DNA from 3 places in the Clostridium sardiniense genome. Region 2 is predicted to be linked to each of the others. Evidence: riboswitches for the same ligand, from Rfam matches in the RefSeq annotation. Region 2 holds a riboswitch; each other region holds the start of a gene.
What was found. A riboswitch is a leader RNA that binds a small molecule or an ion and turns the genes downstream of it on or off. The one in region 2 is predicted to bind cyclic di-GMP.
Positions count from the first base shown of each region.

Region 1 (7,817 bases), on a different contig from region 2:
TTTTCTTTTCATAGGATCAGGTGGAGTTTTAAATAAGCTACACTTTTCTCCCCCCAATATCTTAATTCCATCTATTGGGTTCCCTAAAGGATCAATTACTTTTCCTAGTAATTCATCGCTACATTTAACACTACATGGACTACCACTTGCTATTACTTTACAACCTGGTCCAATTCCTACTAGGACACCTAATGGCATTAATATTATTTGAGATTCTTTAAATCCAACGACTTCACAACTTATTGGAATATTGCTTACATTGTAAACTGTACAGAGTTCACCAACTGATGCCTTTAATCCTACTACCTCAATAGTAAGTCCTATTACTTTCTCTACTTTTCCTTCTGATATAAATGGAGTTATATTTGAAATTTTTCCTAGCGCTTTACTAAAATCTAAAGATATCATATACCCTCCTATAGCAATTCACTTTTTACTCTGTCTAATACTACATCTAACCCTACAGTAAGCTTTCCATTTCCAATATCTATCTCTGCATTTCCTTTTTCTATACTACTATCTGGAATAACAAATATTTTTTGATTTGATTTTACTTCATTAATCATTTTGTCTATACTTGTTTCCAATTGCTCAGAATAATTAGGATTAACTTTTATTATCAAATCTTTTTTAAGATTATATTCTCCAATTATTTTTATGAGCATATTGTTCATGGAATCGCTTTCCTCAAATTTTTCTTTAAGAACTTGCTCTGCAATTTTAATTGAAATATTTAATATTTCACTTCTATTTTCTTTAATATATTTCGCTATTTTTTCTCTTATTTCAAATAATGTCTTATATCCTTCTTCTTTTATCTTTTCGCTTTCAGAAATAGCCTTTTCTATATTTTTCTCATAAGATTCTTTATAACCATCTTCATATCCATTTTTCAATCCTTGATCATAACCTGATTTATAAGCTTTTTTTTCAATATCCTTAGCTCTTTCATTAGCTTCTTTAATAAGACTCTCCTTCTTATATTCAGTTTCAATAATTACCTTTTCATATTGTCTTTTTGCTTCTAGAATTTTATTCTCTATATCCTCTTTCTCTAAAATCTGCTTTTCTTCAACACTTAAAAATCCACCTTCTTGAGACTCTTTTAAAGTTACCTTACCTTTTACTTGTACATTTCTACTGCTTAATATACTAACGAACCTAGACAAGAATTTCTTCCTCCGATTTCTTAATCCTATTTATAACTCCATCATCTTCAAGCTTTCTAATTATATTTACAATACTTCTCTTAGCTTCATCTACCTGTGATACCTTTACTTTTCCAAGTAACTCAATTTCTTCTCTGAGTTCATCTGAAGCTCTATTAGATTGGTTTTCCAGTATAACATTTAATATATTCTCATTTGCATCCTTTAATGCTATTGCTAAATCTTTCACACTTACATTCTTTAATACTTTTTGTACTGCTACTGTATCAAGATTTACTATATCTTCAAAAGTAAACATACTTGCTTTAATTTCATTAGCTAGAGTATTATCTTCCGTTTCTAAATAATTAATAATATTCTTCTCTGTTTTTCCATCAACTTTAGAAAGTATATTTAAAAGATTATCAATACCATTTGATTCATCAACATTACCTGTTTTCTTTGATTTAAGTTTTTTAGATAAAACATTATCTACAGCTCTTATTACAATAGGTGATATCTTAGAAATTGTTCCAAGTTTATGTGCAACCTCTCGCTGTAATTTTTCATCTAAACTAGATAATATATCAGCAGATTTCTCTGGTTGAATATAAGCAAGTATTATGGCAATAGTTTGTGGACTTTCTCCTAAAATACAAGATTTTATTGTCTTAGCATCAGCTTTTCTTGCTGTAATAAACACTTTAGTATAAGCGTCATATTTTATTCCTTCCATAAGTCTAGTTACCTTGCCTTCATCAAAGGCACCCCTTAATAAGGAGTTAGCATACTCTATTCCACCTTCTATAGAAAAGTTTTTGCTTTTTCTCTCCTGTAAGAATTCTTTCAATATCAACTTACGTTCTTCAGATGTAACATTATTTATATTAGCAATTTCTACACCTATTTTTTGTACTTGTTTATCTGACAACTTTTTTAATATATTAGAGGATATATCAGTACCTAAGGCCATAAGTAAAACAGCCGCTTTCTTTGGGCCACTAATACTTTTTGAACTTCTTTTTTTAAAATTATAAGCTTTTTCGTTTTTTTCTTCGTTTTTGTACACCTAATACCTCCTCTACTCATTTAGCCATCTCTTTATTAATTCACTTATTTCATCTGGATTATTTTCTGCTAAACTCTTAACTTCTTCTTCAATATTTGATTCAGTATCTTCATCATTATCTAATTCAGTTTCTTTTTGTTTTGCTTTTAATAAATTAGCAAAATACTCTGTTTCCTTTGACATTTCTTCTGTATCTTCCAAATCATTTTGCTTGCCTTTTTTCTTAAATATAATAAATCCTATTACTAACAATATTGCAAGTACTACTAATGTTGCTATACCTATCTTCATAGGCGTCATACCTGTCTTTTTAGAATTTTCTGGATTAAGTTCATTTGCTTTACCCTTATTAAAATTCATACCTATAACTGATATACTATCGCCTCTTTTTGTATCCATTCCTATAGCTGTCTGAACTATATCTTCCACATTTGTCATTACATCATCAGAAATATTTCCGTCAATTGCAATAGATGCAGTAATACGCTTTACATCGCCTGGAGGAGTTAATGTTTTTGTTTCACTTTCTCCTATTTTATATTTAATTGATTCTTCTTTTGAATTATCATTATTAGACTTTGCATTTGCGGTATTATTCATATTGTTGTCCACTGGTGAGCCTTTAACATCTTCATCAGTTACTGAATTTTCACTTTTTGTTGAAGATGAAATAACTTTTTTGGGATCTAATTTTAATTCATTTTTTTCTACAGTTTTAGAATTTAAAGTAGCATTTATACCAATTTCGACCTTACCTACTCCGAATATAGGTTCAAGCATTGATTTTACTCTCTTCTTTAATTCTTCACTTAATTGTTTTTCAGCATTTTTAGTTCCTGTTAATCCTGCTTCATTAGCAAGATTTCCATTACCATCATAGATTCCCTCTGATAATAGAACCATATTTTGATCTATTACTTCTACATTTTTCTTCGGAATATTAATACCACTAGCTGAAATTAATGATATTATAGATTTAATTTGATTTTTATCTAATGTTCTACCATCTTTTAAAGAAATATAAACAGCTGCTTTTCCATCCTTACTTTCCCCATTAAATACAGACTGTTCTCCTTGCGTTATATGTACTCTTGCATTATCTATACCAGGAAATGTCTTTATTGTTTTTTCTAACTCTCCCTGTACCATTCTAGTCTTCTCTATTTGGAACTCCTCATCTGTCATAGACAAATTTGAGCTTTCATCCATTAATTCAAAACCTTTTGATCCATTAGTTATGTTTGGAGATAATTCTATTCTTAATTTATCTACTTGATCTTTAGGTACAAGAATAGAATCTCCATCTATTTTTGTATCAACTTTTTTATCTTCTAATGCTTTTGTTATATTTGCAGAATCTGTAGAATCTAGTCCTGAAAATAATACCTTGTATTTATTCTGTCTACTATAATTTATAGTAAACACCAATGCTAATATTACTGTGACTATTCCAATACCTATGGCAACTTTAGTACCAATTTTTAATTTTTTAATTTTTTCTCCTAAACCTTTTAAGAAACTCTTTATTTTATCTATTAAATTCTTTTGCATACTATCTTCCTTTTATTAAAGACTTTTATAATTGCATCCTATTGACTTCTTGATAAGCTTCAACGACTTTATTTCTAGCTTCTATAAGTAGTTGCATTGATATTTGTGCTTCTTGCATTGATAACATAACATCATGCATATTAACATTGTCACCTTTGATTAGACTTTCAACCTTATTGTCTGCAGTTACTTGAAGATCATTTACTTTATTTATTGCATTACCTAATACTTTTGAAAAATCTCCATTACTTTCTTTAGCATGTCCTATTTTTTGTACATCAATGCCACTTACTAATGAATTTACCTCTATTGGTTTTATATTCATTTTATCCTCCTACTATCTTCCTATTTCTAAAGCTTTAGAAATCATATTTTTTTGCGCATTTAAAGAGTCTACATTAGATTCATATGATCTAGATGCAGTTATTAAATCAGACATCTCAACTAATAAATCAACATTAGGATACTCTACATATCCATCTTTATCAGCATCTGGATGATTAGGCTTATACTCTTTTTTAAGTGGAGATTTATCATTTTCAATTTTAACTGCCTTCACACCTAACATACCTAATTTATTATCATAATTTTCAGAAAAGACAGCAACTTTTCTTACATATGCTCCACCTTTTTTAGTTCTAGTTGCCCTCGAATTTGCAATATTTGATGATATTACATCAAGTCTTAATTTTTCAGAACTTAATCCACTAGCACTTATTCTCATTCCACTAAATATACTCATTTTTACTACCTTCCACTTATTACACTCTTAGCCATAGCTAATTTAATATTTGTAATACTTATTAAACTATTATACATAAGCGTATTTGCTGCTTGATCCACTTTTTCACTTTCTAAATCCACATTATTTCCATCAAATCTCATACTTGTTGATTTATCTTCCTTAATTTTAATTTTATTTTCGTTACTCTTATCATTTAGACTTTCTTCAAATGTGACATATTTTCTTTTATACTTTGGAGTATTAACATTAGCAATATTATTTGATATTGTCTCTCCTCTTAGCTTAGCTATGTCTAAGCTTGTCTTAATTAGTTTATAAATTTCCATACATTCCTCCTCTTATTGTTCAGAATAACACAACTATTAGGATATATTTTCCTAATAATTGCAAAGTTTATATTCTTACTATTTTTAACAGCAAAAAAAAAACCACTCACAAAGCGCGAGTAGCCTAAAATCAAAAAACAAGAAAAAAAATAAGATAAATATTCTTATTTTATTAGTGCAACTGGCTGGCATAATATTGATCTTAGCCCCTATAGCTTTGCGTCATTAAGTTTCCCTAATTTTGCTAATTATTAAATTGTGATATGTATTCTATTATATACTACTTTTATGTATTTTTCTACTTATTATTTAAATTTTATACATATTTTCTTTATATTTCTTATATTTCATTATTTTTCTATTCATTATTTTTCCTTATTTTTACTTATATGTCTTTTTTTAATTTATAATTTTCATAAATATATAAACACATTATGTAACTCTATTATTCTTATACTCTAATATTTTTATTAACCTCACACTGAAATAAAGGATAAAGCGTAAAGGCCTTATCCTTTTAAATATTTAGATTATCTTATCTTAATAGTTGCATTACACCTTCTGGTTGACTCTTAGCTTGAGCTGCCATAGCTTGTGAAGCTTGTGTTAATAGGTTGAATTTAGATAAAGTCATCATTTCTTTTGCAACGTCAACGTCTCTTATTCTTGATTCAGCTGCAGTTAAGTTTTCACTTGAAGTACTTAAGTTTGATTGAGCACTTTCTAATCTATTTTGCATTGCTCCAAAATTAGCTCTTGAAGTATTTACTTTTTCTAAAGCCTTATCTAAAGTAGTTATCATTTTTTGTGCTGCTTTACATCCTGATTCATTATCTGCTTTTATTGCATCTATATCTGCTTTTGCTATTCCTAATGATTCTGTTCCTAAGTTATTAATTTGAACTAATAATTGTTGTCCTTCGTTAGCTCCAACTTGTAGGTTAACTTTTCCTCCAATAATATCACTTATTGTTGTTTCTCCAATATTTTCATCAGTTAAAACAGCTGTTGCATCTGTATCTAATTTAAAAGTGATTGTTTTACCAGCGCTAGTTAAAGTATATTCTCCAGCTTTTAATTTACCTGCACCACCTGTAGCTTTAAATGTATAATTTCCAGCATCTGTTTTAACAGTAATATCTGTATCAGCACCATTAGCTTTAGTTGTTAATTTAATATCCCCTTTAGCTGTAATTCCACTTACATCTAAGCCTTCTATAGTATAGCCTGCCTTTGTAGTAAATGTCTTATTATCACCAATTTTTGTTGATCCATTTAATAAGTTCTTACCATTAAATTGAGTTGAATCTGCAATTCTATCTATTTCACTATGTAGTTGATTTAATTCTTCAACAATCTTTTCTCTATCTGAACCTGAATTTGTTTCATTAGATGCTTGAACTGAAAGTTCTCTCATTCTTTGAGTGATGTTTCCGATTTCTTCTGTTGCACCTTCTGCTGTTTGAATTAAAGATACACCATCTTGAGTATTTCTAGATGCTTGATCTAATCCTCTAATTTGGCTTCTCATCTTTTCAGATATTGCTAGTCCTGCTGCGTCATCTCCAGCTTTGTTTATTCTTAATCCTGAAGATATTTTTCCCATAGCTGCTCCAGCTAAGTTTGTGTTTTTGTTCATTGAGTTTAATGCTGTCATAGCATTCATATTTGTGTTGATTCTCATATTTTGCACTCTCCTTAGTAATTTATTTTTTGACATCCTTGTCATTTATAATTTTAAAATATAAATCTATAGTTTCTATTGATTTATTATCTTAATAATTGCATTATTCCTTCTGGTTGGCTCTTAGCTTGAGCTGCCATAGCTTGTGAAGCTTGTGTTAGTAGGTTGAATTTAGATAAAGTCATCATTTCTTTTGCAACATCAACGTCTCTTATTCTTGATTCAGCTGCAGTTAAGTTTTCACTTGAAGTACTTAAGTTTGATTGAGCACTTTCTAATCTATTTTGCATTGCTCCAAAATTAGCTCTTGAAGTATTTACTTTTTCTAAAGCCTTATCTAAAGTAGTTATCATTTTTTGTGCTGCTTTACATCCTGATTCATTATCTGCTTCTATTGCATCTATATCTGCTTTTGCTATTCCTAATGATTCTGTTCCTAAGTTATTAATTTGAACTAATAATTGTTGTCCTTCATTAGCTCCAACTTGTAAGTCAACTTTTCCTCCAAGAACATCACTTACTTTTGTTTCTCCGATTTTAGAATCTGTAGTAGCAGTTGTTATTGCTTTGTCTACTTTAAATGTAATACTGCTACTTCCGTTCTTTAATGTTATAACTTTATTAGCATCAAGTGTTCCTTTTGCCCCTGTCATAGTAACATCTGTTGCTGTGAAAGTTTTTCCATCTACTTTTATAGTAACGTTAGTTTGATTAGCACCTGCTCCGTTTGTTAAAGTTAATTTAATATCATCTTTAGTAGAAATTCCGTCTAATCCTTCTATAGTATAACCAGCATCTGTAGTAAATGTTCCAACAGTACCAATCTTTGTTGTTCCATTTAATAAGTTCTTACCATTAAATTGAGTTGAATCTGCAATTCTGTCTATTTCACTATGTAATTGATTTAATTCTTCAACAATCTTTGATCTATCTGAACCTGAGTTTGTTTCATTAGATGCTTGAACTGAAAGTTCTCTCATTCTTTGAGTGATATTTCCGATTTCTTCTGTTGCACCTTCTGCTGTTTGAATTAAAGATACACCATCTTGAGTATTTCTAGATGCTTGATCTAATCCTCTAATTTGGCTTCTCATCTTTTCAGATATTGCTAGTCCTGCTGCGTCATCTCCAGCTTTGTTTATTCTTAATCCTGAAGATATTTTTCCCATAGCTGCTCCAGCTAAGTTTGTGTTTTTGTTCATTGAGTTTAATGCTGTCATAGCATTCATATTTGTATTAATTCTCATTTTTTGCACTCTCCTTAGTATCTTATTTTGACATCCTTGTCTTTTTA
Region 1 is NZ_JAIKTU010000003.1:169,248-177,064, forward strand. It holds gene fliI (flagellar protein export ATPase FliI) at 1-408, opposite strand, end outside; gene K5V21_RS04240 (FliH/SctL family protein) at 417-1,169, opposite strand; gene fliG (flagellar motor switch protein FliG) at 1,162-2,217, opposite strand; gene fliF (flagellar basal-body MS-ring/collar protein FliF) at 2,230-3,768, opposite strand; gene fliE (flagellar hook-basal body complex protein FliE) at 3,794-4,093, opposite strand; gene flgC (flagellar basal body rod protein FlgC) at 4,106-4,510, opposite strand; gene K5V21_RS04265 (flagellar basal body protein) at 4,516-4,839, opposite strand; cyclic di-GMP riboswitch class I at 5,013-5,095, opposite strand; gene flgL (flagellar hook-associated protein FlgL) at 5,375-6,523, opposite strand; gene K5V21_RS19500 (flagellin N-terminal helical domain-containing protein) at 6,610-7,770, opposite strand.
Region 1: linked by a shared signal. The riboswitch ahead of K5V21_RS04265 (flagellar basal body protein) and the one ahead of K5V21_RS17765 (BsaA family SipW-dependent biofilm matrix protein) in region 2 are both predicted to bind cyclic di-GMP.

Region 2 (7,817 bases):
ACCTTAAGGACACTTTTCATTCTATCAAGTTCAGCATCGTTAAAGAATGGGCTAGCTAAATATACTTTTTTCATTAATATTCCTCCAAGTCAAATTATTTAATTAATTTTAGTCAATTTATATTATAAATAAAAATACTAGAATTATAAACATATGCTTTACTATAGATTTGATTTTACACTAAGTGTAATAAATTATGACAATATATGAATAGAATATTAAAAATATATTGAAAATGTAAATAAAATGATATATTATTTTAAACAAGATATAAATTAATTAAATTTTTTGAAAAAACAGAAAAGTAGATTAGTAGAACAGTAGATGGGAGTGAGAGTAACTAATGATTAAGTTAATTGGAGTTTTAATTGTAATATTAGGTTTTACGTTTAAGGTAGAAACCTTATTTACAGTTTTAGTAGCAGGACTTGCAACTGGATTAGTTGCAGGAATGGATTTAAATGAAATTTTAACTGTACTTGGACAATCCTTTGTAGCAAATAGAGCAGTTTCATTGTTTATATTAACATTACCTGTTATAGGAGTATTAGAAAGATATGGATTAAGACAAAGAGCAATCTATTTAGTGAAAAAGTTAGGGAAACTTACAACAGGAGGAGTTTTAAGTGCTTATACATTAATTAGAGAAATCACTGGAGCACTTTCAATAAGAATAAGTGGACATCCCCAATTTGTTAGACCAATAGTTAATCCAATGGCTCAAGCAGCTGCAAATAGTAAGTATGGGGAAATAGAAGAAAAAGATGTAGAAAAGATAAAGGCATTATCAGCAGCATCTGAAAATTATGGAAACTTCTTTGGACAAAATCTTTTTGCTGGAAGTTCAGGCGTGCTTTTAATATCAAGTACATTAACTGAATTTGGATACAATGTTACAGCTTTAAGTATAGCAAAGGCTAGTATAATAATGGCAGTAGTAGCATTCTTAATTTCAGCATTACAAAATCATTTATATGATAAGAAGATGAAAAAGAAGTACGGTAAGTAATTTATACGTAGGATGGGAGGATAAGATATGCAAGGATTTATAGATATAGCGTTAGAAATTTTCTATGTATTAATGGGTTTACTTATGTTAGTAATAGCATATAAATCATTTAAAACAATAGATTCAAATAAAAGATATTTTACAGCAGCCTTTTGGGCTATGATATCATTACCATTTATATTTGGTAAGATGTTGCCTGCAAATGTAGTTGGTGGAATATTAGTATTATCAAGTCTTTTAACACTTTCAAAACAAGTTGTTTTTGCAAAGTATGATATGGCGACAGAAGAAGAAGGACAAAGAGCCTCTGAAAGAGTAAAGAGCAAGGTATTTATTCCGTCATTGGTTTTAGCATTTGCAGCAGTTGCAGTTGCAATGATACTTACAGATTTTAAAAATTCATCACAATTTGCTATAGGGGTAGGAGCAATAGCAGCTATGATAGCAGCATTTGCAATAACTAAGGCTAAGCCTAAAGAAGCTGTAAATGATGGAGCTAGACTTCTTCATCAAATGGGTCCAACAAGTATGTTACCACAATTATTAGTTGCGTTAGGTGCATTATTTACACAAGCTGGAGTTGGCGAAGTTATATCACAATATATATCAGGTGTGGTACCTCAAGATAATAGATTCTTTGGAGTTGTAGCATATGTACTAGGAATGGCACTATTTACAATGGTTATGGGTAATGGATTTGCAGCCTTTTCAGTAATTACAGCTGGAATTGGAGTACCTTTTGTACTTGCACAAGGTGGAAATCCAGCAGTAGTTGGAGCACTTGCACTTACAGCTGGATATTGCGGAACACTTTTAACACCAATGGCAGCAAACTTTAACATAGTACCATCAGCATTATTAGAATGTAAGAATCAGTATGAAGTAATAAAATATCAAGCACCAGCAGCAATAGTGTTATTGGTTTTACACATATTTGCAATGTATTTCTTAGCATTTTAATAAATTGTTCTAATAAAAAGAATTTTTTATGAAACAATTTAAGAGTACAATTTTAGAAAAACAAAGGAGGAGTTATTGATGAAAGTATTATTAACAGGATTTGATCCCTTTGGAGGAGAAAAAATAAATCCAGCGCAAGAAGCAGTTATGAGAGTTAGTGAAAATGTAAATGGTGCAGAAGTAATAAAGCTTATAATACCAACTGTTTATGAAAAATCACTAAGTGCAATAGAAAAAGCAATAGAAGAGCATAAGCCAGATATTGTTATATCAATAGGTCAGGCTGGAGGAAGATTTGATATAACTCCAGAGAGAGTGGCAATTAATATTAATGATTTTAGAATTAAAGACAATGAAGGTAATCAACCAGTTGATGAACCAATAAGAGAAGATGGAAAGGCAGCATATTTCTCAAGCTTACCAGTAAAGGGAATGGTTAAGCACTTAAATGAGAATGGAATACCAAGTACACTTTCAAATACAGCAGGAACTTTTGTATGTAATCATGTAATGTATGGGATTTTATATATGATTGATAAGAAGTATCCAAATATTAAGGGTGGTTTTATTCACATCCCTTATGTAACATCTCAAGTAATAGACAAAAAGAATACACCATTTATGTCATTAGAGGAGATAATAAAGGGGATAGAATTATCAATAGAAGCATGTACTATATACAATGAAGATATAAAAGCGATAGGTGGAGAAATATGCTAACAGAAAAAGTGTTTGTGTATGGAAGCCTTAGAAGTGGGATGTTCAACTATGAGAAGTTACTTAAGGGTAAGGTTAAAGGGTCAGAAAGTGGAACAGTTTGTGGGGAATTGTTTCATATAGAAAATAAGGGATATCCAGCAGCTATCTGTGGGGACAGTAAGGTTGTTGGAGAATTAATGGAACTTAAAGATTTTAAGAAGACATTGAGAGAATTAGATGGGCTAGAGAATTATAATGAAGAGGATAAAAATTCAGAATATATAAGAGAAATAGTGGATGTTTCTTTAGAGAATGGTGCTAAAGAAAAAGCATATTTCTACAGATATAATAAGGAAGCTGATAGGAACAGAATAGATAAGCTCCTTAAAGTTAGCAGTGGGGACTGGGTAAATAGATAATATAAATATATGAAGCAGTTTAGTATGATGGTCGTACTAAACTGCTTTTTCATAATTAAATATGAATAAGGGTCAAAGAAAAATAAATTTAATAATATAATTAACTTCTACTTGTAATCAAGGTATGGTTGTTTAACAATTTGTAAAGAGAATTGACAATAAATAGTAATGTATATAGACTAAAGAAGGACTAATAAATGAATATTAAGATAAAATCATAAGATAAAAGGGGTAAAGATATGAAGAAGAGAAAGAGTTCTTTAGCAGTCATAGGAAATTGTATATTTTATTTATTTATAATAGCTGTTATATTTTTAGCTGGAATAAATATAATAGGATCAAAAGAAGGAAAACATCCAAGTATATTAGGATATAGCTCATATTACATATTAACAGGGAGTATGGAACCTACTATAAATCCAGGTAGCTTAGTAGTTGTAAAAGATGGAACGGATCAAGAAATAAATGTAGGGGATGTAATAACTTTTACAGGAAGAAATAGCAATACAATTACTACTCATAGAGTTAATCAGGTTATAAATAATGGAGAAGAATTTATAACAAAAGGTGATGCTAATAATGTAGTGGATCCAATAAGTGTTCAGAAAAATCAAGTTATAGGAAAGGTTATGTTCCACATACCTTATCTCGGAAAAGTTTCTCAGTTTGTTCAAAAGAACTTAGTTCTAATATTAGTTGTGATATTAGCTTTATTTGGACTATCATTCTTAGTTGGAAGAAAAAAATAATTATATAAAAATATTAAAAGAAGTATAGATATATTTACTATATTTCTTTTTTATTTTGATAAATATATATAAATTAAAACAAATATTAATGATATGTATACTTAGTAAAGGTTGTGTAAAACATATTGACTCTCTTTTATATCAAATGATAATATCTATAATGAAATTAACGAAAGATTATTAAAATAAAAAATATAGGAGCTTTGAAATATATTCTGTATGTGGGCACTTGGAGTATATGGAGCTAGTAGTGCAACCGACTAATTTATATTATTAAGGATAAAATATAGATTAGTTTTTTTTATGTTTAAAATTAATTTAATATAGATGCTTTGAAGTATGTTCTATATTTGGGCACTTGGAATATATGGAGCTAGTAGTGCAACCGGCTAATTCACAAATATACTGTATTAGTCCTTTTTTAAGGCTCTTACTTACAAAAATTCTTAAATATTTAAAAAAAATCCAATATAGGGGGAAGTAACAAATGAAAAAGAAGAAAATATTGAGTGTAATTGCAGCAGTTGTAGTAGTAGCATCATTAGCGATAGGATCATTAGCATACTTTACATCAAAGGAAACAGTAAAGAACTCATTTAGCACAATTGCTAATGGAACAGAAGATAAGGGTGGAGATGCTGGAATAGATATAAACGAGAACTTCGATCCAAATCAAGCTAAGAATATGATTCCAGGAGATACTGTAAATAAGGATGTACAAGTAGATAGTACAGCAAATTATGGACAATTCGTAAGAGTTAAGTTATCACCAAATTGGGTAACCTCTACTGGTGAAGTAAATACAGCATTAAACTCAACAGATTTAGATGATATATTATTAAATAAAGTAAATTTAACAAAAAGTGTTACAGAAAACCAATGGTTTAATGGTGGAGATGGATATTTCTATTATATAGGAGTTTTAGCACCACAAGGACAATCAGGATCAAGTACTCCAAGATTATTGGACTCAGTAACTCTAGCAAGTGACACAGAAAAATCTGCTTTAGGAAATGGATTTACAGTTGATGTAACAGCAGAATCAGTTCAAGCTTCAAATGATGCATTTGCATCAGCATGGGGGGATGTACCATCAGCTGTTTCAGAAAAATTAAAATCACTTCAAATTCAAGGTAAAACACAAGCTAATACTGATACCAATACAGCAGAAGCACCAAAAGCAAAGTTAGCAAAATAATAGAATAATCAAGGAGTGATATTATGAAAAAATCTTTAAAGATTTTCATACTATTTATTTCACTTCTTTTAGGAATAACTACCAATGGGGTGGCAGCAGAGTTGCCACCCTCTAATATTAGAATAGATAAAACTGGAATTCATTTTATCTATACAAAAGACAACAGTGATATATTTCTAGAAAAGAAGGGAATGTTACCTGGTGATTCAGTAAGTGGGACTCTTACTGTAGAAAATAATTTAAAAGAACCTTTTGAAGTGTTTATGAAAGCCGAAAGAGTAGGAGCACAACAAAAAGTAGATTTATGTCAAGTATTAGATCTTTCAATAAATTATGATAGTAAGAACATATACCATGGCACTGTAAGTGGAGAAAATGGATTAAGAAATAATATAAGTTTAGGTACTGTCAAACCAGGAGAGAAAAAACTTTTAAATGCAAAAGTTATTCTAGATGGGAAAGCAACGGATAATAAGTATAAGAACAAAAAGGTAGATATAGATTGGATTTTTACAGCTATTGGGACAGATAGTCCAGATAAAGTGATGAGTACCAAGGAGGAAAGCCACGAAGGTGGTCTAGGAAATGATATTTCTAATACTATAAACAATGTAAAGAATATACTTCCAAGGACTGGATATGTAGGAATATGCGGATATGGACTTGCTTGTGTGCTTATTGGAATAGGAATATTTTTAATTATAAAAAAGAAAAAATATAAAAATTATTAGTAAAATACTATTAAATGGAGTGTAGAAAATGAAAAAAGTAGGATTAACATTAGGGATAATTCTTTTATTTACAACTACAGTTGCTTCATTAGCATACTTTTCAAGTAAAGAAAGTAAAAAGAATAAATTTACAATAGGAAGTATAAGCACAGAAATTAATGAAAACTTCGATAAAGATTCAGCTAAAGATGTATCACGTAATGAGGAGATTAAAAAGGTTGTATCTATAAAAAATACAGGAAAAAATCCTGTAATAGTTAGAGTTATAATAAATCCTCAATGGGACGAAGAAAAAGATGAGAACGGAAAAGTAACTAAACTTACAACATCAGCATCAAATCAGGTGCAATTAAACTTTTCAAACACATGGAAAGAAGATTGGATAAAAGATAACGATGGTTATTATTATTACAATAAAATATTAAATCCTGGAGAGAGTACTAGTGATTTGTTAAAGTCTATATCATTAAAAAATAATATATCACAAGAAGATATAGAAAGTTTTAAAAATAGGAATTTCTCCGTAAATGTTAGCTCAGAAGCTATACAAGTAAATAAAGAGGCATTAAGAAAAGAGTGGAATATAAATAACACAATATCAGATAAGACGATGGATAAATTAGATGAGATAATTGATGGATACGTAAAGTAAGTAAGGGGAGGGAGTAGATATGAAAAAGATTAATAAACTTTTAGTTGTAATGCTTTCTGTCTTTATGATTATAAACTATATTGTTCCGCAAGCTGCAAATGCAAATAGAAATAAATTAGTCAGTAATGATACAAGTGGAATTATAGAGATTCCACTAAGATGGACGAAGAATGATATGAGTAGAGTAAATTCAACGAATTATAATGATTATAATAGATATGGAATATCAGCAGATTATTTTGAGAATATATTTAACAATCAAAATATATTAAATAGTCCACAAAATGCTAAAGAGGTTCGAAAACATTATTTGGGTGGGTGGTACTACACTAATGAGCCTGCTAATACTGGAGCAACTTTAAGGACAAAATTTATGATGGAAAATAATAATAATTACACTATAGATTACAGAAACTTAGAGAGGTGGTTCGAGGGAAGCAATAAAGGCGACACTAAGCCTTATAATTTACCACAGGTCTTAAATTGGAATTCTGTAAATGGAACAGCACAGAAGTGGAATCAGTCAACTACAGAAGATTATACAACGCAAGATTGGAACTTATTCAGAGGAATAGCTGATTTAAATGGAATTAATACCAATGATTATGAGTTTTATTTAGCTGCGCCTAAATCACACGCAATGTTTATAGGTGCAAATGATTTGATATCCGTTTTAGTTGATGAAATGACAACAGATATTAATTTTGCAACGTATAGGAATTCATCAACTCCAAATAAGAAAATTAATTTTATTGATGGAAATGGAGCCAATAATTTATTAGAGTTTAAGAGAGAATACTGGGGAACAAGAGATCATAATACTTGTGTTGCTCAAAATCTAGATAAATACAATAGTATAATTGATGGTTGGCATGTAGATTTAAATGATGCTATAAAAGATAAAAGTGGTAATACTATTTTAGGAGACGTAACTAAAATTATACAAAGCAATAGATATGGAAACTCAAAACATGCAATAGACTTATTGACAAGTGAATGGTGTAATTATGGTGGAGTAACAAAATTATCTCTTTATGCAGTAAAGAAACCTAAAATACAAGTAAAGAAAATAGCTTATTTAAAATCATCTGAAGTAGATAAAAATATATTAGATAAAAGTGATATAAAATCAATAGAGGGTGATGAAATAATTTTAAATACTGATAATGGGAATATTCCTAAAGTACCATCAGATAAGACATTATATTTTAAATTTATAGTAAGTAACATTGGAGATACTGATATTGATAATATAAAGATAGCTGATAATAATAAAACTTTAGATATAAATTCTAATTATGATTCTACTAATATTAAGTCTGGAGTAATAATAAAAAATAGCGATGGTAGCTCTGGAAATTTAGATTTATTAAAACCTGGTAATAGCATAACATTAGAAG
Region 2 is NZ_JAIKTU010000020.1:30,999-38,815, reverse strand. It holds gene K5V21_RS17795 (nucleoside 2-deoxyribosyltransferase) at 1-74, opposite strand, end outside; gene K5V21_RS17790 (DUF969 domain-containing protein) at 347-1,009, shown strand; gene K5V21_RS17785 (DUF979 domain-containing protein) at 1,037-1,969, shown strand; gene pcp (pyroglutamyl-peptidase I) at 2,048-2,689, shown strand; gene K5V21_RS17775 (gamma-glutamylcyclotransferase family protein) at 2,683-3,087, shown strand; gene K5V21_RS17770 (signal peptidase I) at 3,327-3,836, shown strand; cyclic di-GMP riboswitch class II at 4,024-4,107, shown strand; cyclic di-GMP riboswitch class II at 4,153-4,236, shown strand; gene K5V21_RS17765 (BsaA family SipW-dependent biofilm matrix protein) at 4,324-5,034, shown strand; gene K5V21_RS17760 (hypothetical protein) at 5,058-5,765, shown strand; gene K5V21_RS17755 (BsaA family SipW-dependent biofilm matrix protein) at 5,794-6,417, shown strand; gene K5V21_RS17750 (hypothetical protein) at 6,437-7,817, shown strand, end outside.

Region 3 (7,817 bases), on a different contig from region 2:
ACTATCTTTTATAGTAAATTTCTTTTCTGAAGTATCTAAAACATATCCCTTTGGAGCTTCTACTTCTTTAAGATAATAATCTCCTGGAGCATCAACGTTATGCTTTATATTTCCCTCTGAGTCACTTGTTACAGTATCAATTAAATTTTTATTGCTATCTAAAAGTTCAAATTTTGCTCCTTTTAAAGCTTCTTTTGTATAACTATCAATCTTCCTAACTTCAAAAACATATCCTTTTTTAGTAGTAACTTCATTTGTTGTAGCTTTATCTATTTTAGCTACATTTCTTATCGTTGTTCCATCTGGTATATTACTAAAATCAGCTTTTATCTTTACTTGAAGCTTTTGTCCATAGTCTATTGAACCTTTATCATTTACTACAGTAACTTTGTTTCCATCTGCTACTTTTGCTGTAAATTCCTTTGGTACCTCAACTCCTACAATCTTTAATCTACTATCTAAATTATCAACTAAACTTAAATAATTTTGATTAAAATATCCATAACAATCAAAGTTTATTGTATAAGTAACTATCTGATCGTCACCCTTTTTAATCTCTGTTTTATCAACTAATTTTTGTGCATTTATTGCACCTGCATTCATCTCATAATTAATTTCTGAATTTACTTCCTGTGATGTTCCATCATAAGATATTTTTGCATTATTGTTATATTCTTTATATCTATCAGTTACTTTAAGTTTGTAGTATATATAATAGTGCTTGTTTGTGTCTCCAAGATTTATAGTCATTTTGTTATTGGTTGTACTTATATTACCTTTAATACTATCTGTTATCCATTTAAAGTTTCCACTTATATCTTTTTCTCCAACCTGTACGCTGCCATCAACAAGCTGCATTCCTTTTGGGAAGTTATCTTCAAATATTGCATTTTTTATACTAGCATTATTAGGATTTACATCAACTGTATAATCTACACTGTCTCCTATCTTACTTACAACAAATGTGGACCTTCCATCCTTATCTTTAATTTCATTTTCACTTCTATAGCTTTTACTAATCATCCTATCATCAACTATAGGTTTAACTATTGTTGAACTATTTATAGTATCTTTTCCATATTGTGAAAGCTTAGCTGTATTTATATATTGAGGATACTCAGTATTATACTTTGCAGAATACTCTATTCTGTATTGTTTATCTGTGTAATCTAAGTATAAATATAATCTATTAGAACTTATATTCATCTTATTTATCATATCCTTAGTTACATCTTTTGCTGATCCACCATATGGTATTTCATAAATTTTTATAGAATCCTTTAAAAGCTCTGTACCTTCTGGCATAGTATCATCTAAGGATACATTATGCATTGGTGCATATTTTTCATTTATATATATAGTATACTTTGTACTTTTTCCAACCACTGGTTTTGCTATATTAGCTAACATTTTATTTCCTTCCCAACCAATAGCATTTTCAACACTCTTTAATAACTGCCTATCTGCTGGATTCGGATTTGGATTTGGATCTGTATTTGGATCTTCTGGTTTAGGTGTTACTTCTACATCTAAGTATTGTGTTGTACCATTTACATTTACTTCAACTCTAGCTGGAGTATTATTATTTACATTTTTTGCAGTTGCTACTATTGACATATATCCAGCAATAGCTGTTTCTACTCCTTTACTAAATATAGCTCTTACAGTAGTTCCATGTACCTCTACATCTTTAAAATGTTCTGGTGGATATTTAGGTTTTATATTACTAAATTCATCAGGTAGTTTAAACTCTAAAACATCCCCCTCTTTTATAGAACCCTGTCCACCAACAACTTTATATTCTAGATTAAATGTAATCTGATTGCCTGATTCTACAGTCTTTTTATCACTAGTTATCTTAACTTCTATATTAGAGTTACCTTTTGAAGTTGTTGCTGCCAAAACTGATGCAGTAGGTAAAAACATACTAGTAATCATATTAACTACCACTACTATAGCAAGAAATGCAAAAAACTCTTTTCTCTTATGACTCATATAATCCCTCCTTTTTAAATTTTCTTAAAATTCCCATAAGATAATTTCTCCTTCACTTATTCTTAAATAATCCTTTCATTATCAGTCCTTTCTAAAATTTTTTAGTTTAACAAATTCCTGTTGTTCATTTCATTCTATTTGCATAAAAAAAGACTAATTTATATTTAATTTGTATAGAAAGTTCTATAGCAGTAATTAAAAAATAAATTAGTCGGTTGCACTACTAACTCCATACATTCCAAGTGCCCAAATACAGAATGTATTTCATAGTTCCTAAATATGTGTTATTCAATTTTTTCATTATATAATTAGCTCATTTATGCATAAAAAAAGACTAACTTATATTTAATTTGTATAAAAAGTTCTATGCTAGTATTAAAAAAATAATTGGCATAAAAAGTTTTATAACAGTAATTAAAAAATAAATTAGTCGGTTGCACTACCAACTCCATACATTCCAAGTGCCCAAATACAGAATGTATTTCACAGTTCCTAAATATGTGTTATTCAATTTTTTATTATATAATTAGTTAATTTTTGTATAAAAAAAGACTAACTTATATTTAATTTGTATAAAAAGCTCTATCCCAATATTAAAAAATAATTGGTATAAAAATTTCTATAACAGTAATTAAAAAATAAATTAGTCGGTTGCACTACCAACTCCATACATTCCAAGTGCCCAAATACAGAATGTATCTCACAGTTCCTAAATATGGTTATTCAATTTTTATTATTTAGTTCATTTCTGCATAAAAAAAGACTAATTTATATTTCTAAGTATTAATTTAAATAAATTAGTCAGTTACAATACAAACTCTATATATAAAATGTAAATATACAGAGTATAATTCTTCAGTTTATAGATTTTATTAACATAATGAAATCTACTCATTTTGTTAAAACCAATTCTAACACTATACAAATTTGACCTCAATACATAAAATCAGTTATTAATAATTTATTCAAATTTCTTCCATAATAATCCACCATTTATATTTTGAATTTTATTTTCGTTAAAATTTATTTAATATTAGTTGATAATTTATATTAATTAATTATCTATTAATTATAGAACTAAATATCCAAACCATCTACTTCATACCAACAAAGTAACCTTTCTTATGTCTTACAATCAAAATAAACTTTGGTAATATAAATCAAATATTATACTGATATACTTTAAAATTAATTATATAAAATATTAAAAGGACTTTTTCCTAAAAGAAAAAGTCCTTCTATCTACAGGCTTAAATCAGCTAAAACTTAAACTGACTTTTTTATTAATAATTTAAAGTTGCTTTCACCCTATCTTCTTGAGACATTTCTGCAAGATCTTTCACTCTATTAACATCTAATTTTAATTGTTCTGCTACTTTAGTTCCAAGTTCAACATCAACTTTATAGAATAAAGCTACTTGCCTATATTGAATGTTTTCAACAGCTTTACCAAGATGTAATACAATATTATGAACTAAGTTAATTTTTTCTTGTGGTTTAAGAACTCTTCTATAGAATTCTCCTGGTTGAACAAAATCTATATCTTCTACATCTAGTTTATGCTTTGCTAATATACCACTTACATCTACTGCTGGTGGATTATATTTCTCATCTGTGGATATATCTTCAAATGAATTTGGGAAATAGTTTGGTCTTGATCCACCATTATTTAAATTCATTTGTCCATCTCTTTGTTTTGTATTAACATTAGATTTTGGAGCATTGACTGGTAATTGATCATGATTAGTACCAAGTCTGTATCTTTGGGCATCCTTATATGCAAATAATCTACCTTGTAACAACTTATCTGGTGAAGCTGCTATTCCTGGAACAAAATTACTTGGAGAAAAGGCTGCTTGTTCAATTTCTTCAAAATAATTTTCTGGATTTCTATTTAGAACTAATTTCCCAAATGGAATTAGTGGGAAATCCTTATGATACCAAACCTTTGTAACATCAAATGGGTCAAACTCATATTTTTCAGCTTGTTCTGGTGTCATTATTTGAACATATACAGTCCAGCTTGGGAAATTTCCTTTCTCTATATTCTCAAAAAGATCTGATATAGTGCTATCAGGGTTTTTACTAGCTAATTCTTCTGCTTCTTCAACAGTAAGATTTTCTCTTCCTTGGTCAGTTTTAAATGTATATTTAACCCATACATACTCGTTCTTTTCGTTATACCACATGTATGCATGACTTGAAAATCCATTTATATGTCTTATATCTTTTGGTGTCCCACTATCTGTAAACATATAAACTACCTGATGTATTGATTCTGGAGTAAGTGATAAGAAATCCCAGTACATATTTGCATCTTTTAAATGAGTTTGTGGATTTCTCTTTTGAGTGTGTACGAAATCTGGGAACTTTATAGCATCTCTAATGAAGAAAACAGGTGTATTGTTTCCAACCATATCATAATTCCCGTCTTCAGTATAAAATTTTAAAGCAAACCCTCTTGGATCTCTTGCAGTGTCAGCTGTACCTGATTCACCACCAACTGTTGATATTCTTGCAAGTACTTCTGTTTTCTTACCTACTTCTGATAAGAATTTAGCTTTTGTATATTTTGATACATCATTTGTAACCTCAAAATATCCATGTGCTCCAGCAGCCTTTGCATGAACAACTCTTTCTGGAATTCTTTCTCTTGTGAAATGAGCAAGTTTTTCAATTAACTCGCTATCTTGTATACCAACATATCCTTCATCTGTTGAAAGTGATTGATTATCATTTCCCACTGGAGCGCCAGCAGCAGTAGAAAGTATATTTTTTTCATCCATAACCTTATCTCCTCATCTGTATAAATTCAATACTACAAATTCATTAGCTAATAAATCTCAAACCTTTAATATTAATTAATAATTATTATTTGTTAATAGTATACTCCCGCAACTTTCTAAAATCAATATAAGAATCAGTATTTCAATAATAATTAATATTTCAAAGAATAAAGCTTCACAATAATACGTCTCACTCCGCATTACCACTACGTTTATAAAATAATATCAATTTTGAATACAACTTCACAAATTCACCAATAATATATTTAGAATTTTCATTCATGAATTTAACTCCATTTATAATTATAATAAAAATTTCAAAGTCAGAATTGTTTAATATATTCTTAAGCAAAAACAAATATTTTGTTAATAGGATTTTCATTAATTTATATTAAAATAAAAGTATCATTTTTATAAAGATAAGATACAGCTTAAATTCTTCAAAAAAGAAGTGAGCCATATGGCTCACTTCTTTTTTATTTAAATATTAAACTTTTATCTTCCCTAATCTACTTTCTATTATTTCTTGAACGATTTGAATTTCTTTAGTTGTTAAGTAAAAATTATATTCTTTTGCAGTATCTTTAAAGCTATCTTCTATGACTTCTATAATCTTTTTATTATTCTTAACATACTTCCTATCATCTTCTTCAAAGACCATTCCTTGATTTAATATAAGCCTCTCTATCATAACGCTTATATGAATATATAAAAGCATCCTAAGATCTAATGAAAATACTTTTTTAAACTTTCTTTCCATTTTACTTATTATTATATCAACTTCATTTATTATCTTATTTGGATTTAATATAGTTAATTGATTTATTATATTTTGAAGTGAGAACATCTTTGCAATGTCTCTTCTTATAATCTTAATATGCTCTTTATCCAAAAACTCTAATAATAATTTTTCAAGCTTTCTATCTGAATCAGAATTTATTAGACTTTCTAATAAGATGCAGTTTATACCGTCTATTTTCAGATTGGTTGTACTTATTATAAGCTTTACATCATACTTCGAAAAAATTTCATCATCAATTCCTTTATTAGCTAGACTTCCATATTCATAAGGGATTATATCGATATCTACATCCCCTATACACTTTAAAAGTAATTCTTTTATTTTTACAGAAGTACCTATTCCAGAAATACATGTTGTAAGTATAGCTTTCTTTTTCTTTTTACCTTTAATAAGTCTACATTTTGACTTTTCTTCTTTTTTTATGTAGTCAATTATATCTGGTATGCCTTTCCCATCTATCATCTTCTCTGCAATATTTATAGCAACATTTGTTGTTATATTATTTATAACTCCAATATCCCCCTGTACTATATCCTCTAAATCACTAGCGATAGACAGTAGCGATTCCATATCAACTAAAACTATTGTATCTTCCTCATTATCTACTGATTTTATATATTCCTTTATTATTCGTACAATCTCTTCCTTTGGCATATTTATAGGTATATCAAATGTATTAAATATAAACTCTCCAAAGTATTGATTTACTGTACTTGCAATACTACTTGCAGTTGAATACCCATGAGCAATTATTAAGGCATTCACCTTTAAATTATTATTTTTCATTGTAATTAAAATATATAGTGTTATAAAAAGCTTAGTATTAAAACCTATGTCACACTCCATATTATTTTTAATATTTAAGGTAAGCTTATTTACCATTATGTATTCTTTAGATAACTTTCTATTTAATATTTCTTGAAGTTTCTTTTTCTCTTCCTCTGACCATACAGAATTTAGACATTTATGTTTCATAAAAAATAAGATTATTCTACTGAATACTTTAGCAGTATTCCCATAATATTTAAGTCCATAATTATCATGAACTATTTCAAGAGACTTGCTAATTATATTTAAATATTCTTTCTCCAAAATATCATTTTTAGCAGGATTTTCACTATATACAATACTGCTTAAACATTTATTCATTATTATGCTAATCTCTTTTCTAATTTCTTTTAAGCTTAATCTATTTTCATCATATTCTATAAGTAAATTACTTATAGACATAAATTCATTATATATAACTCCTTCAATAGATCCATCTTTTATTTCACTACTCTTTTTATTTCTATACTTATTTAAAGTCTCTCTGTGAATAAATTGTACAGGTCTACTTTTTATTTTGATAACTTTATCTTCTGCTACTAAAACGTTTAAATAATGGCTAACAACATTTCTTCTTAAATTTAATCGTTCTGATATTTCAAGGGTTTCTACTCCACCACTTCTATTAGATTTAAATGCTTCATCTGTTAGTTCTGCTAAACATATCTCAATTTTTTCTTTATTACTCAATTTTGTCCCCCCATTATACTACGGTTAAATCTATACTTTATTTAAATTATTATTTTAATTTAATCCTTTTCATTTGAAATTATATCATCTATCAAGTAAAATATACAGTGCTTATTATATTAAATGATAAATCCTTAAGTCTTACTTCGCATAACTATATATATATACAATTAACACTCTAATATTATTATAAATTAATCATATGTAAACTTCTTATAAGCTTTTAAACCTTCATATTCAGAATAAAAAATTAATTTTAATAAAAATAAATAGGAACATAATGTTTCTTATATTCTTAAAAATTAAAAGATTATAAAAAATATTATGCTCCTAAATAAGCTATAAAAGTTCATTCTATAAACAAAACTTATTTAATACTTCTTTTCTTTTCTTCCAGTCTGGCATTACCTTAGTTAAAACCTCATAGAAAGCTTTACTATGATTTGCTTCAACTAAATGGGCAAGCTCATGAGCTATTACAAATTCAATACACTCCATTGGTGTTTTCATAAGTTCACTATTTAGAGTTACTCTTTTCTTTACTGGATTGCAAGATCCCCATCTACTTTTCATTTTTCTAACCTTTATATCAACATGTGGAATCATATAAGAACCAAATTTCTTAAACATACTTCCATATATAGATGTGAATACCTCTAAGCAACTCTCTCCATACCACTTGCTTAAAAGTGTATTAACTCTTTTCTCATTATCCT
Region 3 is NZ_JAIKTU010000001.1:219,933-227,749, reverse strand. It holds gene K5V21_RS00915 (SpaA isopeptide-forming pilin-related protein) at 1-1,995, opposite strand, end outside; cyclic di-GMP riboswitch class II at 2,196-2,279, opposite strand; cyclic di-GMP riboswitch class II at 2,415-2,498, opposite strand; cyclic di-GMP riboswitch class II at 2,632-2,715, opposite strand; gene K5V21_RS00910 (catalase) at 3,279-4,781, opposite strand; gene K5V21_RS00905 (PRD domain-containing protein) at 5,269-7,101, opposite strand; gene K5V21_RS00900 (M48 family metallopeptidase) at 7,456-7,817, opposite strand, start outside.
Region 3: linked by a shared signal. The riboswitch ahead of K5V21_RS00915 (SpaA isopeptide-forming pilin-related protein) and the one ahead of K5V21_RS17765 (BsaA family SipW-dependent biofilm matrix protein) in region 2 are both predicted to bind cyclic di-GMP.